Regions from separate parts of the Priestia sp. YIM B13551 genome, predicted to be linked through region 1. Evidence: riboswitches for the same ligand, from Rfam matches in the RefSeq annotation. Region 1 holds a riboswitch; each other region holds the start of a gene.
What was found. A riboswitch is a leader RNA that binds a small molecule or an ion and turns the genes downstream of it on or off. The one in region 1 is predicted to bind S-adenosylmethionine.
Positions count from the first base shown of each region.

Region 2: another riboswitch for S-adenosylmethionine. It lies ahead of mtnK (S-methyl-5-thioribose kinase); the one in region 1 lies ahead of ACFX4N_RS06785 (MetQ/NlpA family ABC transporter substrate-binding protein).
Region 3: another riboswitch for S-adenosylmethionine. It lies ahead of metK (methionine adenosyltransferase); the one in region 1 lies ahead of ACFX4N_RS06785 (MetQ/NlpA family ABC transporter substrate-binding protein).

Region 1 is NZ_JBHZOX010000001.1:1,327,243-1,332,009, reverse strand. Features, by position in the region: gene ACFX4N_RS06795 (amino acid ABC transporter permease) at 1-425, opposite strand, end outside; gene ACFX4N_RS06790 (transporter substrate-binding domain-containing protein) at 463-1,308, opposite strand; SAM riboswitch class I at 1,775-1,891, shown strand; gene ACFX4N_RS06785 (MetQ/NlpA family ABC transporter substrate-binding protein) at 1,972-2,790, shown strand; gene ACFX4N_RS06780 (methionine ABC transporter ATP-binding protein) at 2,803-3,816, shown strand; gene ACFX4N_RS06775 (methionine ABC transporter permease) at 3,817-4,482, shown strand; gene ACFX4N_RS06770 (APC family permease) at 4,594-4,767, opposite strand, start outside.
Region 2 is NZ_JBHZOX010000001.1:1,674,517-1,679,283, reverse strand. Features, by position in the region: gene mtnA (S-methyl-5-thioribose-1-phosphate isomerase) at 57-1,115, opposite strand; gene mtnK (S-methyl-5-thioribose kinase) at 1,151-2,323, opposite strand; SAM riboswitch class I at 2,459-2,609, opposite strand; gene ACFX4N_RS08520 (carbon-nitrogen family hydrolase) at 2,701-3,483, opposite strand; gene ACFX4N_RS08515 (pyridoxal phosphate-dependent aminotransferase) at 3,596-4,767, shown strand, end outside.
Region 3 is NZ_JBHZOX010000004.1:37,766-42,532, forward strand. Features, by position in the region: gene pckA (phosphoenolpyruvate carboxykinase (ATP)) at 1-492, opposite strand, end outside; SAM riboswitch class I at 867-984, shown strand; gene metK (methionine adenosyltransferase) at 1,117-2,319, shown strand; gene ACFX4N_RS19925 (glycosyltransferase family 4 protein) at 2,351-3,496, opposite strand; gene ACFX4N_RS19930 (phosphatase PAP2 family protein) at 3,515-4,039, opposite strand; gene ACFX4N_RS19935 (gamma carbonic anhydrase) at 4,231-4,758, opposite strand.

The DNA.
Region 1 (4,767 bases):
CTTAAGGATTGAAAATAGTTCATGCCTATACTATACGCTGCTTCGAACTGCCCTTTATCAATCGAGAGATATGCTGAACGAATAACTTCTGATAAAGGAGCGGCAGTATGTAAGGAAAAAGCAATCACCAAGAAAGTGACGCGACTCCAGCTGTTAATGTCGATATGGACAAGGAGCAGCAGCTGAGGAAGGCCAAAGTATACAAGAAACAGCTGAACAAGCAGCGGTGTACAGCGCATAAAAGATAAATAGATGGTAGCCATTTTAGAAAGAACAGGCTTTTTTTGAATGCGTATCAGGGCAATCACGAAACCTAAAAGCAACGAAAAAAGTAGAGAAAGGCCTAACATAAATAGTGTTAAAGGAAGTTTATCTACCACTTGCCACAATAGTTTTAACCAATCATGAAAATCAGTACTAATCATATCTCACCCCGCCTTAATGATGAATTCTTATACTCATTTAATCTTGGAAATTGAAGTTTTGCTGATTAATATACTTTAAGTCTTTAAAGAAATTTACTTTAAACCATTTTTCAGCCAAGTTTTCTAGCGTCCCGTCATTTTTTAATTTGACTGTCGCTTTATCAATTTCATCAGCAAGTTTTTGATTATTTTTATTAAAGACTAACCAAGTTGGTTCTTTTGATACAATGCCTCCTACTTTTAAATTTAATTTGAGCTGTTTTTGTACTTCGTTAAATGTTGTTACGTTTAAAAAAATAGCATCCGCTTTACCTTTATCCACTAACTTTAAGTTTTCTGCCGTAGAAGGGTTATCAATGCTTTCTAATGTTAAAGGCTTAGTGGCATGTTCTTTGTTATAAGCATTCAAAATAGCGCGCAATCCACCTGTAGCAGATACGGGTGGAAACTTTTTATCTACCATATCGTCAAGTGTTTTGATATCATTCCGTGATTTTTGTGTCACTAAGGCCGTTAAAGAATAACCATATTCATGTGCAGGATAAAGAAACTTTTCTTCACGTTCAGGGTTTTTAAAGAACCAATTGATGGCGAAATCATATTTTCCCGTCGAGACACCTACCAAATTTGTTTCTTCTTCCCCAAGCGTATATTCAAATTTGTATTCCGGAAGCTTTTTTTCAAGCTGTTTTAAATAATCCATATCATATCCAATAGGCTCATTCTGGTCGTTCGTAAATAGAAAAGGCGGATTTACTTCATCACTCAAAGCAACTTTGACTACTTTTTTATCGCTATTTTCTGAGCTAGAGCTTTGAGAGCATCCTCCTAAAGCCATAATAAGTCCAATTGCAAAAGCTAAAGTAAAGTATAATTTTTTCATCGTTTTATTCCTCCCGATACTAATTTCTGTGTGACGAATAATAAAAAAGCACCGAAAAAGCTGCTAAAAAGCTTTTTCGGTGCCATTGGTGATCCAGTAGGCAGTGAACATATACTTACTACTACAATAGAGGAAGTATATTCTAACAGTAAAAAATTTTTAAATAAGATTTGGAATTCCACAAACTATATATTACCGATAGAATTAATATGAATTATATCGATGTATTCCTGTTTTTGTCAATGTCATAAATGCAAAGAAAAGTATTCTTGCTTAAGTAATAGAAAGCTATTCACTATATAAGAATAAGAAAAGAGAAATCATAAGTTATACAAATCATCTTTTAATTGAGTTTTCTTATATAAATCTTTTATTATTCCTATACTGAAAATTATATTAAAAATAAACATTGACAATTTTCGGATAATAAAGTTAAATTAATGTAAATAAAACTTTATAAAAACAACTCTTATCAAGAGCGGTGGAGGGACTGGCCCTTTGAAGCCCGGCAACCCAACAATACACGTATTGTTTTGGTGCTAAATCCAGCAATGTGCATATTATGTGCATTGGAAGATAAGAGAACCGATCGTAAACTATCGCTTCTCTTAATCTTTAAGGGAGGCGTTTTTTTATGAAGAAAATAAAGGAGAGAATAAAAACATGAAAAAAGTAACAAAAGCAATTGGACTTACTTTAGTGGCAGCATCGCTGTTGGTGTCAGCAGCCTGCAGTAAAACAGAAGCACAAGCATTAGATTCGAAAAAGATTACAATCGGTGTAACGGGTGGACCTCACCAGCAAATTGCAGATCAGGTGAAAAAATTAGCCAAGAAAGATGGTATTGATATTACGGTAAAAGTCTTTAATGACTATAACACTCCTAATACAGCATTAGATCAACATGATTTAGATAGTAATAACTATCAAACCCTGCCTTTTCTAAAGCAGCAAGTGGAAGATAAAAATTATAAGATTACAGATGTGTTCAAAACAGTAGCATTCCCGATGGGTATTTATGCAAATAGCTTAAAAAATGTTAGTGAGCTCAAAAAAGGAGACAAAATTGCAGTACCAAACGACCCAAGCAACGAATACCGCGCGCTAAAACTATTTGAATCTGCAGGAGTTATTAAATTAAAAGATGGTGTGAAAACAACGGCTACTAAAAAAGATGTTGCTGAAAATAAGCTTGATCTTCAAATCGTAGAACTAGAGGCGTCTCAACTTCCTTCTCAGTTGGATGAGGTAGCTGCAGCAGCCATTAATACAAACTTTGCAATGGGAGCGGGTTTATCGATTAATGATGATGCAATCTATCATGAAAAAATAAAAAATAATCCATATCCAAACTATTTTGTTGTCCGTACAGAGAATAAACAAGATAAAATTATTGATAAACTAGAAAAATATTATCATTCAGATACAATTCGTACATACATAGAAAAAGAATTTAAAGGTTCTGTTGTACCGGCATTTTAAGGAGGGGTTAGAATGATTGAACTGAAGAAAACTTCTAAAACCTATAAAGTGAACGGAAAAGCGGTAGAAGCTGTTAAAGATGTTTCGTTAACGATTAATAAAGGTGAAGTATTCGGTGTTATTGGATATAGCGGAGCTGGAAAGAGCACATTAATTCGCTGTATTAATTTATTGGAAAAACCCACTTCTGGAGAGGTCATCATTGATGGAAAAAATCTATCAAAGCTAAGTAAGCAAGAGCTGCAGAAAACGAGAAGGAAAATCGGCATGATTTTTCAAGGCTACAATTTATTAAAAACGGCAACAGTTTACGACAACATAGCGATTCCATTAAAGCTAGAAGGCGTAAACAAAAAATTAATTCAGAAACGCGTAGAAAAATATTTATCAATCGTAGGACTTTTAGATAAACAAAATCATTATCCTTCACAACTTTCCGGCGGACAGAAGCAGCGTGTTGCTATTGCTCGTGCGCTAGCGCATGAACCTGAGATTTTATTAAGCGATGAAGCAACTAGTGCACTTGATCCCGAAACGACCGAAGCCATTTTGAGCTTACTGTTAAAGATTAATAAAGAGCTTGGATTAACAATCTTTTTAATCACGCATGAGTTAAATGTGGTACAACGCATTTGTGACCGAATTGCAGTTATGGAAAATGGATACGTCGTAGAACAAGGTACAGTCGTTTCCCTTTTTACTAACCCTAAGCATCCGACAACAAAGCGCTTTGTAGAATCTGAAAATACTTTCACTATTCCGTCTGAAATAATGGCGTCTTATCGCAGTACCGGTAAGCTGGTTTCTTTGCACTTTGTTGGAAATGAGCTTTCAGAAGAACCAGCTTTAGCTTTAGTTTCTCGGAAATTTAATGTATTGCCAAGCATATTAGCAGGGGGAATTGAACAGCTAAAAAACCACACTCTTGGTAAGTTACTCGTTCATTTACGTGGTGAAAAGGAAGAATATGAACAAGCGATTACATACTTAACAAATCAAGGCGTAATTGTAGAGGAGGTAAACTAAATGGCTGCTTTCTTTAATGAGTGGGGAAGTGTAATTTGGGAAGGTTTATTACAAACCGCTACGATGACCATTATCTCGTTAATTATTGCCATCATCATTGGTTTACCAATGGGAATTTTTTTAGTAATGACAAGACCAGGTGGGCAAGCTGAAAATGTGTGGGTATATCGAACGTGCAACTGGATTATTAATATTATTCGATCCATTCCTTTTATCATTTTATTATTTTTCATCCTTCCATTCACTAAACTAGTTGCAGGTACTACAATTGGCGTACAAGGTGTTATTGTCCCTTTAGTTGTGTATACAGCCCCTTATATAGCTAGGTTAATGGAATCTGCATTACTTGAAGTAGATAAAGGTATTATAGAAGCTTATCAATCAATGGGAATCTCAACACTAAAAATTATTTGGTATGTTGTTGTTAGAGAAGCACGTTCAGGTATTATTCTTGGGCTGACAATAGCTACTATTGGTCTTATTGGGGCGACGGCGATGGCAGGGCTTGTTGGAGCAGGAGGGCTTGGAGACATTGCTTTTCAATACGGACACTTACGTTTTGAGCCCACTGTTATGTATACAACCATTTTAATTTTGATTGTTATTGTTCAGTTGATACAGTCCTTGGGGAATTATTCAGCAAGGAAATTAAAAAAAGACAGCTGACTATAAAAATAAGAAGCTCACGCATTCTAGGTGCGTGAGCTTCTTATTTAAATGGAACAAATCTTTAGTTCTTCTATAACTAACGGGTGAATGACAGATAATTGTTCATCACTATTTCCGTTGAGTGCTGAATGGTTCTAATGGATTTATAGCAGAAGCTTTAGAATTTCCTTTTCTTACTTTAAACCACGAGTAAATTAAACTGACTATACATACTGCTAATATTGCCCAAGGAAAGTAACCCGTTGGGAGCGGCTGACCAGGTTGAACCATAGCCCAAATAGG
Region 2 (4,767 bases), 350 kb from region 1:
CAAATGCAGTTGAAAACCAGTGCTCAACAAAAAAAGCCGCTGCTATGCGGCTTTTTTTATTGAGCAGATTGCAGCAAAACTTTTTGAATGGATTCAAAAGACGGAGAATGGATAATTCCATGCTCTGTAATAATGGCCGTAATCAGTTCGCTTGGCGTCACATCAAAAGCCGGATTGTACACAGAGATTCCGTCTGGAGCAATTTGTGTATCTCCAATGTGCGTTACTTCTTTAGGTGAACGTTCTTCAATAGGGATGCTGCTGCCGTCTTGAATAGATAAATCAAATGTGGACTGCGGCGCTGCTACGTAAAATGGAATACCGAATGCTTTCGCTAAAAGAGCAAGTCCGTATGTTCCAATTTTGTTAGCCGTATCGCCATTTGCTGCAATGCGGTCAGCACCTACAATAATCCCATTAATTCCTTTTGTTTTAATTGTATGAGCGGCCATATTATCCGTAATCAGCGTCACGTCCACTCCCGACTGCTGAAGTTCCCATGCTGTTAAGCGAGAACCTTGAAGAACGGGTCTTGTTTCACAGGCAAATACTTCAAGCGGAATATCGCGCTGCTTAGACAAGTGAAAAGGTGCTAATGCTGTTCCATAATAAGCTGTAGCAATTGAACCAGCATTACATATTGTCATGATTTTATCTTTCTTTTTAAATAAAGAAAGAGCATGATCTCCAATTCGGTAGCACGTTTCTTCATCTTCTACTTGAATTTGAATAGCTTCATGAACAACTTTTGTTTTAGCTTCATTAACGGACGAAGCGGATTCAGCGCTTTTCGCTACGCGCTCCAATGCCCAAAATAAATTGACGGCAGTAGGGCGTGAACTAGCTAAATACTGTTGATCAAGAGCTAGCTTTTTGTTGAATTCCTTGACTGAATCTGTGTCATAGCTAAGCGTAGAAAGAGCAAGACCAAAAGCCGCCGTAATGCCAATTGCAGGGGCTCCGCGTACTTTCAAGGTAGTGATAGCATCCCATACGTCTTTAATGGTTTGCAGCTTAATATATTCAACTTTGCCAGGAAGCTGCTGCTGATCTAATAAAGTAATATATGATTCATTCCATTCCACTGAGCGTGGAAGTGATAGTGTATTTGTCATGCTGATACCGATCCTTTCATTGTGTACATTATTCGTTATCGAAGTAAATGTTCAAATTCATTTGGTGAAACGTCTTGTTGGTGCAGAAGCAAATAACGTCCAATTTTTAACGCAGTACGTTTAGCGTTAATTTTTCTTTCCTCTGAAGAAATTTCGTCTAAGTCCGCCACGTGAGCTAAGCCAATCGTACGTCGAATGATTTCACATCCTGCATATCCAACAGCATCTTGCCACGTTTGCGTTAAAATTTCATGTAATAAGCGCTCATCTTTAGCGAAAGGTTCAGTGTTTTCAGAATGCCAAAGCGCAGTAAAGGTATCTTTGAATACGTTCCATGTGTTCGTAATGTGTGCAAATAACGGTTCGCGATTTGTTTCTCGAGAAAGAGCATTTAAAAATAAATTCGCAACAAATTGCCCTAAATCGAATCCAAACGGACCGTAAAAAGCAAACTCTGGATCAATCACTTTCGTTTCTTGACTGCTAGCAAAGATGCTGCCTGTATGTAAATCACCGTGGATTAGGGTTTGCGCATTTGTTAAAAATTTATATTTTAATTTTGCTGCTTGTAGCTTTACATCACCATCATTCCACAATTCTTCTACATCAGGACGCAACGCTTTTTCAAATTCATTTGTATCAATATCAAAAAAAGGATCTGTAAACACTAAATCTTCCGTAATATTGCATAAGTCCGGGTTGCTGTACTTAACAACTTCTTCTTTTTTATCCTGAGGCTTTAAGGCGAAATCAGACGTTTTGAACGCAATATGTCCTAAAAAAGAACCGATATGCTGTGAGAGCAGAGGATAACTTTCACCTTGAATAAGTCCGGCGCGAGAAATCGTTAAATGAGACAGATCTTCCATGACCGTAACAGCAAGCGTTTCATCGTGGTAATAAACAGCGGGCACAAGTTCTGGCGTAAATGCACCAAATTGCTTGAGCGCATTGCTTTCAATTGTGGCACGGTTCAATGATAGAGGCCAGCTTTCGCCTACAACTTTTGCATAGGGAAGTGCTTGTTTGACGATAATGGATTTATTCGTTTGATCATTTATGATGTGAAAGACGAGATTTAAGTTGCCGTCACCAATTTCACGGGCAGTCAGCGCTTCTGTGGCATCAAAAAGACCTAGCTTTTTCACAAGTTTGATTGCTGAAATTTCTGTTAAAGGCTGATACTTCTCTGTTTTTGTTGTTGACATCGGAATCCCTCCATAGTTTATTAAACTGATTTGTTTACTAAGTTAATAGGTTTAAGAATATATGGAGGCTTTTATAATTTTAGAAAATATAAAAGCCTCTTTCGTTGGAAAGAGGCTTGATTGTAGTGTTCAAACCTCTTATCTGCCAGAAAGAATTACTTTCTGTTGGAATTAGCACCGTGCCTTTGTAAAACATGTTTTACGGGTGTGATCCATCTTAGGATGGAATGACGGTCGGTTGCTGGGCTTCACAGGGCCAAATCCCTCAGCCAACTCTTGATAAGAGTACGATTACTTATTCAATTTTGATTTGTTTGAATATTTTATGATATCTGGTGAAAATCGTATCATGCAAAAAAACGGCTGTCAATACATAATTAATAAAATTCTGTGCGGCGATCTGTAAAGACAGGAATTTGTTTACGAATTTCTTTTACAAGTTCCAGGTTAACGTCAGCACTTAAAAGTTCTTCGCTATCGCCAGCTTCAGCGATTATTTCTCCCCACGGATCGATGACTAAGGAATGTCCGGCAAATGTGTTATTAGGATCTTGGCCTACACGATTACACGCGATTACATAGCATTGATTTTCGATTGCACGGCTAATGAGCAGGGCTTTCCAGTGGGCAAGTCTTGGAGCCGGCCACTGAGCGACAACAAACAAGACTTCTGCTCCGCTGCTAGTATGAACCCGAATCCATTCTGGAAAACGAATATCGTAACAAATAACTCCTGCGCACAGTGACTGTTCAAGTGTAAAAAGATTTTTTGCTGTTCCTGCTTCGAGATAGAGGTGTTCATCCATTAATTTAAATAAGTGCAGTTTACTGTATTCTGATACTTCACGACCTTTTCGGTCAAAAATATACATCGTATTCGTGACGCCTTGCTCTGTTTTTTTTGCAATCGAACCTGCCACAATATTTACTTCGTTTGTTTTAGCAAACTGAGAGATTAATTGCTTGGCTTGCTGCCCTTCATCATCTGCAATTTCGTCTAGCCGCGTCAAATCATAAGCTGTATCCCATAGCTCCGGAAGCACAAGGATATCAGGGTTTTCTTTCAGGGCTTCCGTCATTTTTTGTTCGATATATTTTCGGTTTTTAGTTGGGTTTCCAAACGCAATATCAAGCTGCAAACACGTAATTTTTACACTCACTTTATCATCCGTCCTTTTTTTAGTAGTTGAAAAAAATGACTTTACAAGTTGAGTATTACAATATATTATTTGTGACTAGAATTTCAAGAATTTTTTGAGAAGGTGTGCGATGATGAAACAATTTGAGCAATCGGAACTATTAAAAAGTTTACCAAAACAATTTTTTGCATCACTTGTAGGCAAGGTAGGAAAAGTAATGGCCCAAGGGCACGACGTTATTAACTTAGGGCAGGGAAATCCTGATCAGCCTACTCCTTCACATATTGTAGAAACACTGCAAAAAGCAAGTGCTAATCCTATGCATCATAAATATTCTCCATTTCGGGGGCACCAGTTTTTAAAAGAGGCCGTGGCGACTTTTTATAAGCGAGAATATGGCGTTGATGTGGATCCTGAAAAAGAAGTAGCTATTTTATTTGGCGGAAAGGGTGGACTTGTTGAAATCCCGCAGTGCTTGTTAAACCCTGGAGATACGGTGCTGGTTCCGGATCCTGGATATCCTGATTACTGGTCTGGAGTAGAGCTTGCAAAGGCAAAGATGGAAGTGATGCCGCTCACGGCTGAAAATCATTTTCTACCCGTATACGAAGAGATAAGTGAAAGTGCTAAAGAACAGGCAAAACTCATGTTTTTAAACTATCCGAATAATCCTACTGGTGCAGTGGCAACGGCAGAATTTTTTGAAGACACCGTGGCATTTGCTGCCAAGCACGATATTTGTGTGGTACACGACTTTGCCTACGGAGCAATTGGATTTGATGGTAAAAAGCCAATCAGCTTTTTACAGACTTCTGGTGCAAAAGAGACGGGAATTGAAATTTATACTCTTTCTAAAACGTATAACATGGCGGGATGGCGAGTTGGATTTGCTGTAGGAAATGAAAGTGTAGTAGAAGCTATTAATCTTCTTCAAGATCATATGTATGTCAGTCTCTTTGGGGCGGTTCAAGAGGCAGCAGCCGCAGCTCTGTTGGAATCTCAACAATGTGTGAATGATTTAGTTAAGCGCTATGAATCTAGACGCAATACCTTTATTCAAGGGCTTCGAGAAATTGGTTGGGATGTTACATCTCCAGCAGGCTCCTTTTTTGCATGGCTAAAAGTTCCTAAAGGATATACTTCCGAACAGTTTTCAGATTTACTTCTTGAAAAAGCGCACGTTGTAGTTGCGCCTGGTGTAGGCTTTGGAACATATGGTGAAGGCTATGTGCGCGTAGGACTGCTGACGGATGAAGAGCGCATGAGAGAAGCTGTATCTCGAATAAAAAAATTAAATTTATTTTA
Region 3 (4,767 bases), on a different contig from region 1:
AGCTTTGAACGTTGGAGCTGCTACAATTGTAAACGGCTTCACATCATCATTTGTTTTTTGTTCGGCTGAAGGGCGAATGAATAACTGCTGAGCGAATAGGTTATGCCATGCAAATTCATTAACTACTTGAATTGGTAACTGATACTTTTTATCAGCTCCAGCATATCCATTAAAAACAAAAAGTTCATCCTGCTTCTTTAAGTGGGTTAAGACTTTTTTGTATAGCGCATCGAATCGCTGAGCAGAAATTGGCTGATTGACAGGTCCCCATTCAACCGTTTTTGAAGACACAGCATCGCTTACAATAAATTTATCTAAAGGAGAGCGACCTGTATATTTTCCGGTTTCGACTGACACAGCACCTGTAGAAGTCAGCGTTCCTTCGCGTCGAGCTAGAATTTTTTCAACAAGTTGTGGAACAGATAATTGGTGTTTTGTTGTTTTTAATTGAAGCAAACCATTTAATTCGATAGACATATCAACAGTACTCATGTGCACTACCTTCCTTTTTTAGCTATTATTTATTCATTAATGTTTGAAATTTATAATTAGTATAACACATTTATTTAATTATTCTATACTATTTAACTAAAAATGTTTGTGTATTATAAAAAAATGTACGTTATACCTATTTTAGACACATGTATATGTGATAGGAGCGAAAAAAGTGAAGCTGTTTTAAGTGAAAGCCTCATTTTGATCTGTCTTATTAACTAAACTTAGTGATGATTCTTAATAAGATGTACTATTTCGGAATTTGAGTATGTTACATTAAAACAGATTCAAACATAAAGAGATGATTTCCATTTGAATGTTGTTGACAGTGAAGCGCTTTTTCATGTATTATATGTCCTTGAACGGATACTCTCTTATCCCGAGCTGGTGGAGGGACAGGCCCTATGAAACCCAGCAACCATCGTCATTTTTTTGTGTAGACGATAAGGTGCTAACCTGATGCAAGGGCACAACCTTGATCGATAAGAGTGAAAGGCTTATGTAGAATTTGATACCTTTCCTCGATACAAGGAAAGGTTTTTTTATATTTTTTAACGTGTAGTGAAAATAAGGGAATGAGTACCGTATCACAATGTATCGTATTTATAAGGAGGAAAACTGATGTCAACACAACGTCGTCTGTTCACGTCAGAATCTGTTACAGAGGGACATCCCGATAAAATTTGTGACCAAATTTCTGACTCAATTCTTGATGCTATCCTAGCAAAGGATCCAAATGCTCGTGTTGCTTGTGAAACAAGCGTAACAACTGGTTTAGTTTTAGTAAGTGGTGAAATTACAACTTCTACTTACGTGGATATTCCTAAAACAGTTCGTGAAACAATTAAAGGAATTGGCTATACTCGTGCAAAATACGGATTTGATGCTGAAACTTGTGCAGTATTAACATCTATCGACGAGCAGTCAGCTGATATCGCTGCTGGTGTAGACCAAGCGTTAGAAGCACGTGAAGGTCAAATGTCAGATGAAGAAATCGAAGCAATCGGAGCTGGAGACCAAGGGTTAATGTTTGGTTATGCATGTAACGAAACAAAAGAATTAATGCCTCTTCCAATTTCATTAGCTCATAAACTTGCTCGCCGTCTAACAGAAGTACGTAAAGAAGAAATTCTTCCTTACCTTCGCCCGGATGGTAAAACACAAGTAACAGTTGAATATGATGAAAACAACAAACCTGTTCGCATCGATACAATTGTTATTTCAACCCAGCATCACCCAGAAGTAACGTTAGAGCAAATTCAACGTAACTTAAAAGAATATGTTATTAATCCAGTTGTTCCAAACGAGTTAATTGATGAAAATACAAAGTATTTCATTAACCCAACAGGACGTTTCGTAATCGGCGGTCCTCAAGGAGATGCTGGTTTAACTGGTCGTAAAATTATCGTTGATACTTACGGCGGATATGCTCGTCACGGCGGCGGTGCATTCTCTGGTAAGGACGCAACAAAAGTAGACCGTTCAGCAGCTTATGCAGCTCGTTATGTTGCGAAAAACATTGTAGCAGCTGATCTTGCTGATAAATGTGAAGTACAACTAGCATATGCAATTGGTGTTGCACAACCAGTATCTATTTCAATTGATACATTCGGTACAGGAAAAGTTTCTGAAGAAGTACTAGTAGACGTAGTACGCAAAAACTTTGACCTACGTCCAGCAGGCATCATTAAAATGCTTGATTTACGTCGCCCAATTTATAAGCAAACAGCAGCTTACGGCCACTTTGGTCGTACGGATGTGGAGCTTCCTTGGGAGTTCACAGACAAAGCGGAAGCATTAAAAACTCAAGCTTTAGCTAAATAATAAAAAAATCTCCGTGAAAACGGAGATTTTTTTATGCCCATTGAATACCTGCAGCAGATTTTTCTACGACACTTTCATATTCTGAAAGCAAATGCTGAAAAATGGCGTCCCATGATTGAGTAAGAGCGTATTGTCTCGCTGCATGGCCAAAGTGAAGACGCTGATGCAAATCATCGAGTAAATCTGTAATAGCCGAACTGAATTCTTCTAAGGAGTGAGGTTTGCAAAGGTAGCCGTTTCGCCCGTGCTGAACCATCTGTTTAACTCCTCCTGCATTTGCTGCCACTACAGGAGTTCCAGAAGCAAGAGATTCCAGTACAACATTTCCGAAGGTTTCTGTTTCTGAAGGAAAAACAAACAAATCAGATGATGAATAGATATGAGCAAGTTGCTTACCTTCAAGGAAGCCTGTAAATGTCATATGCTCAGATGCTTGCTGCTGCATTTGTTCTTTTAAAGGGCCGTCGCCCACAATAACCCAGTGAATTTGATGGCGGATATGATCAGGTAGAGATCGTGCGATTTTTATTAAAAAATCAGCGTTCTTTTCTTTAGCTAATCTTCCTACATACGTTAAGATGTAGGGTTTTTTTATATTATATTTAATACGAATATCAAAGCGGTCATAGTGGGGATGAAATAATTTATGATTTACTCCTCGCGACCAAATATCTACGTTGTGAAACCCTTGTTCTTCTAGCTGCTGTTTGGTCACTTCAGAGGGAGCGAATATTTTTTGTACAGGTTTATAAAACCATTTCATATATTTTTGCAGTGGTACACGCATTTTTTCAAGTTCATAGTGAGATAAATAATCATCAAAATTGGTATGATAAGAGCCGACAAGAGGAACACCTAATCTTTTCCCGTAGTAGGAGCCGCAAAGCCCCATTGTAAAAGGAGTGGCCAAATGAATAATAGAAGGATTGAATGCCTGCAGCTGCTTTTTAATTTTTAGAACGTTTGGCAATGAAAAGCGGCTGTTTGGATAAAGGAAAAACGGCATGCTGGGCGAACGGTGAACATACGTTGAAAATGACTGATCATGAGCAAATTCAGGAGCAAATACCTGGATGGGAATTTGCTTTGATTTGACGTACTGAGTAAATTGATAAAGTGTTTTAGCAGCTCCGTTAACTTCTGGAGCAAATGTATCCGTAAATAAAGCAATTCTCATTAGTACTCCTCCTATCAATTAAGTTAAAAATATGTTTAGTGAAACAGCACCCGAAAAGATGCCCAGTATCAGACCTACCATGACATCCGTCGGATAGTGCAGGCCAAGATAAATTCTTGAAATTCCTACCATTACTGCAAGAGGCAAAAGAACAGCAGCGAAGGCTGGATAAACAATCATAAGAGGGGTAACCAACGAAAAAATAGCTGTTGTATGCCCAGATGGAAATGAATGATCTTTTAATGGATTTTCTAACACTTTTGTATGTTTTAATTGAATATAAGGTCGTTTTCTCGGATATAGTTTTTTAGCAATGGCGACTGGAATATGACTAACGGCTAGAGAAAACGCACAAGCGTAAGCGACGGATGAAGGATGCAGAAATAGCAGCAAGCACGCTATCACAATGGTAAAAGTGGCTCCTCCGGCGTGAGTTAGTAAACGTAAAAATCTATTTAAGTGCTTTCGATCAAAATGTTGGTTTACGCTTTTGAATAATCGGCATTCGGCATCGTATACATACTGAATTAACTTGGCTTTCATAGAGTCGCTCCCTTTTCAATAAATGCGTCTTTATTATTCAGTTTAATCTTTAATTGTGGAGGCAGTACTAAAACGATGTAAATTAATATGGAAATTTCTTTACAATTGTGGAGAGAATAGAACATGATTGGAGAGTTTGTGGAGATACTAAAAAAATTCCCTCAGTGTGACTTTCTGAGGGAACGTTTCCTTTATAATGAAGAATCAGATTTCTTAATAGACTTATAATACTGCCCTTTTTCTACATATTCTGTACGAATGCGCTGCATATCTTTTAAATCCTCTTCTGTCAGAGTGCGGATCACTTTAGCAGGTCGGCCGAGTGCGAGAGTATTAGGTGGTATTTTTTTACCGGGAGGCACTAAGCTTCCAGCACCGACAAAAGCACCTTCACCAATTTCCGCACCGTCTAAAATAATAGAACCCATGCCAATGAGCGCGCGTTTGCGGATGATGGAGCTATGTAAAATAACTTGATGTCCTACTGTCACATCATCCTCAATAAGCAATGGAGCATTTGGGCTTTGATGGAGTGTTGATTGATCTTGTATATTTACTCGTTTACCAATAATCGTAGGTGAAACATCTCCTCTAATAACAGTGTTAAACCAAATGCTGCTTTCTTCACCAATGGTGACATCCCCAGTAATCGTGACATAGTCTGCGATGAAGCAGCTGGGTGCAATGGTAGGCATTTTTTCTTTATACGGATAAATCATCAAATCATC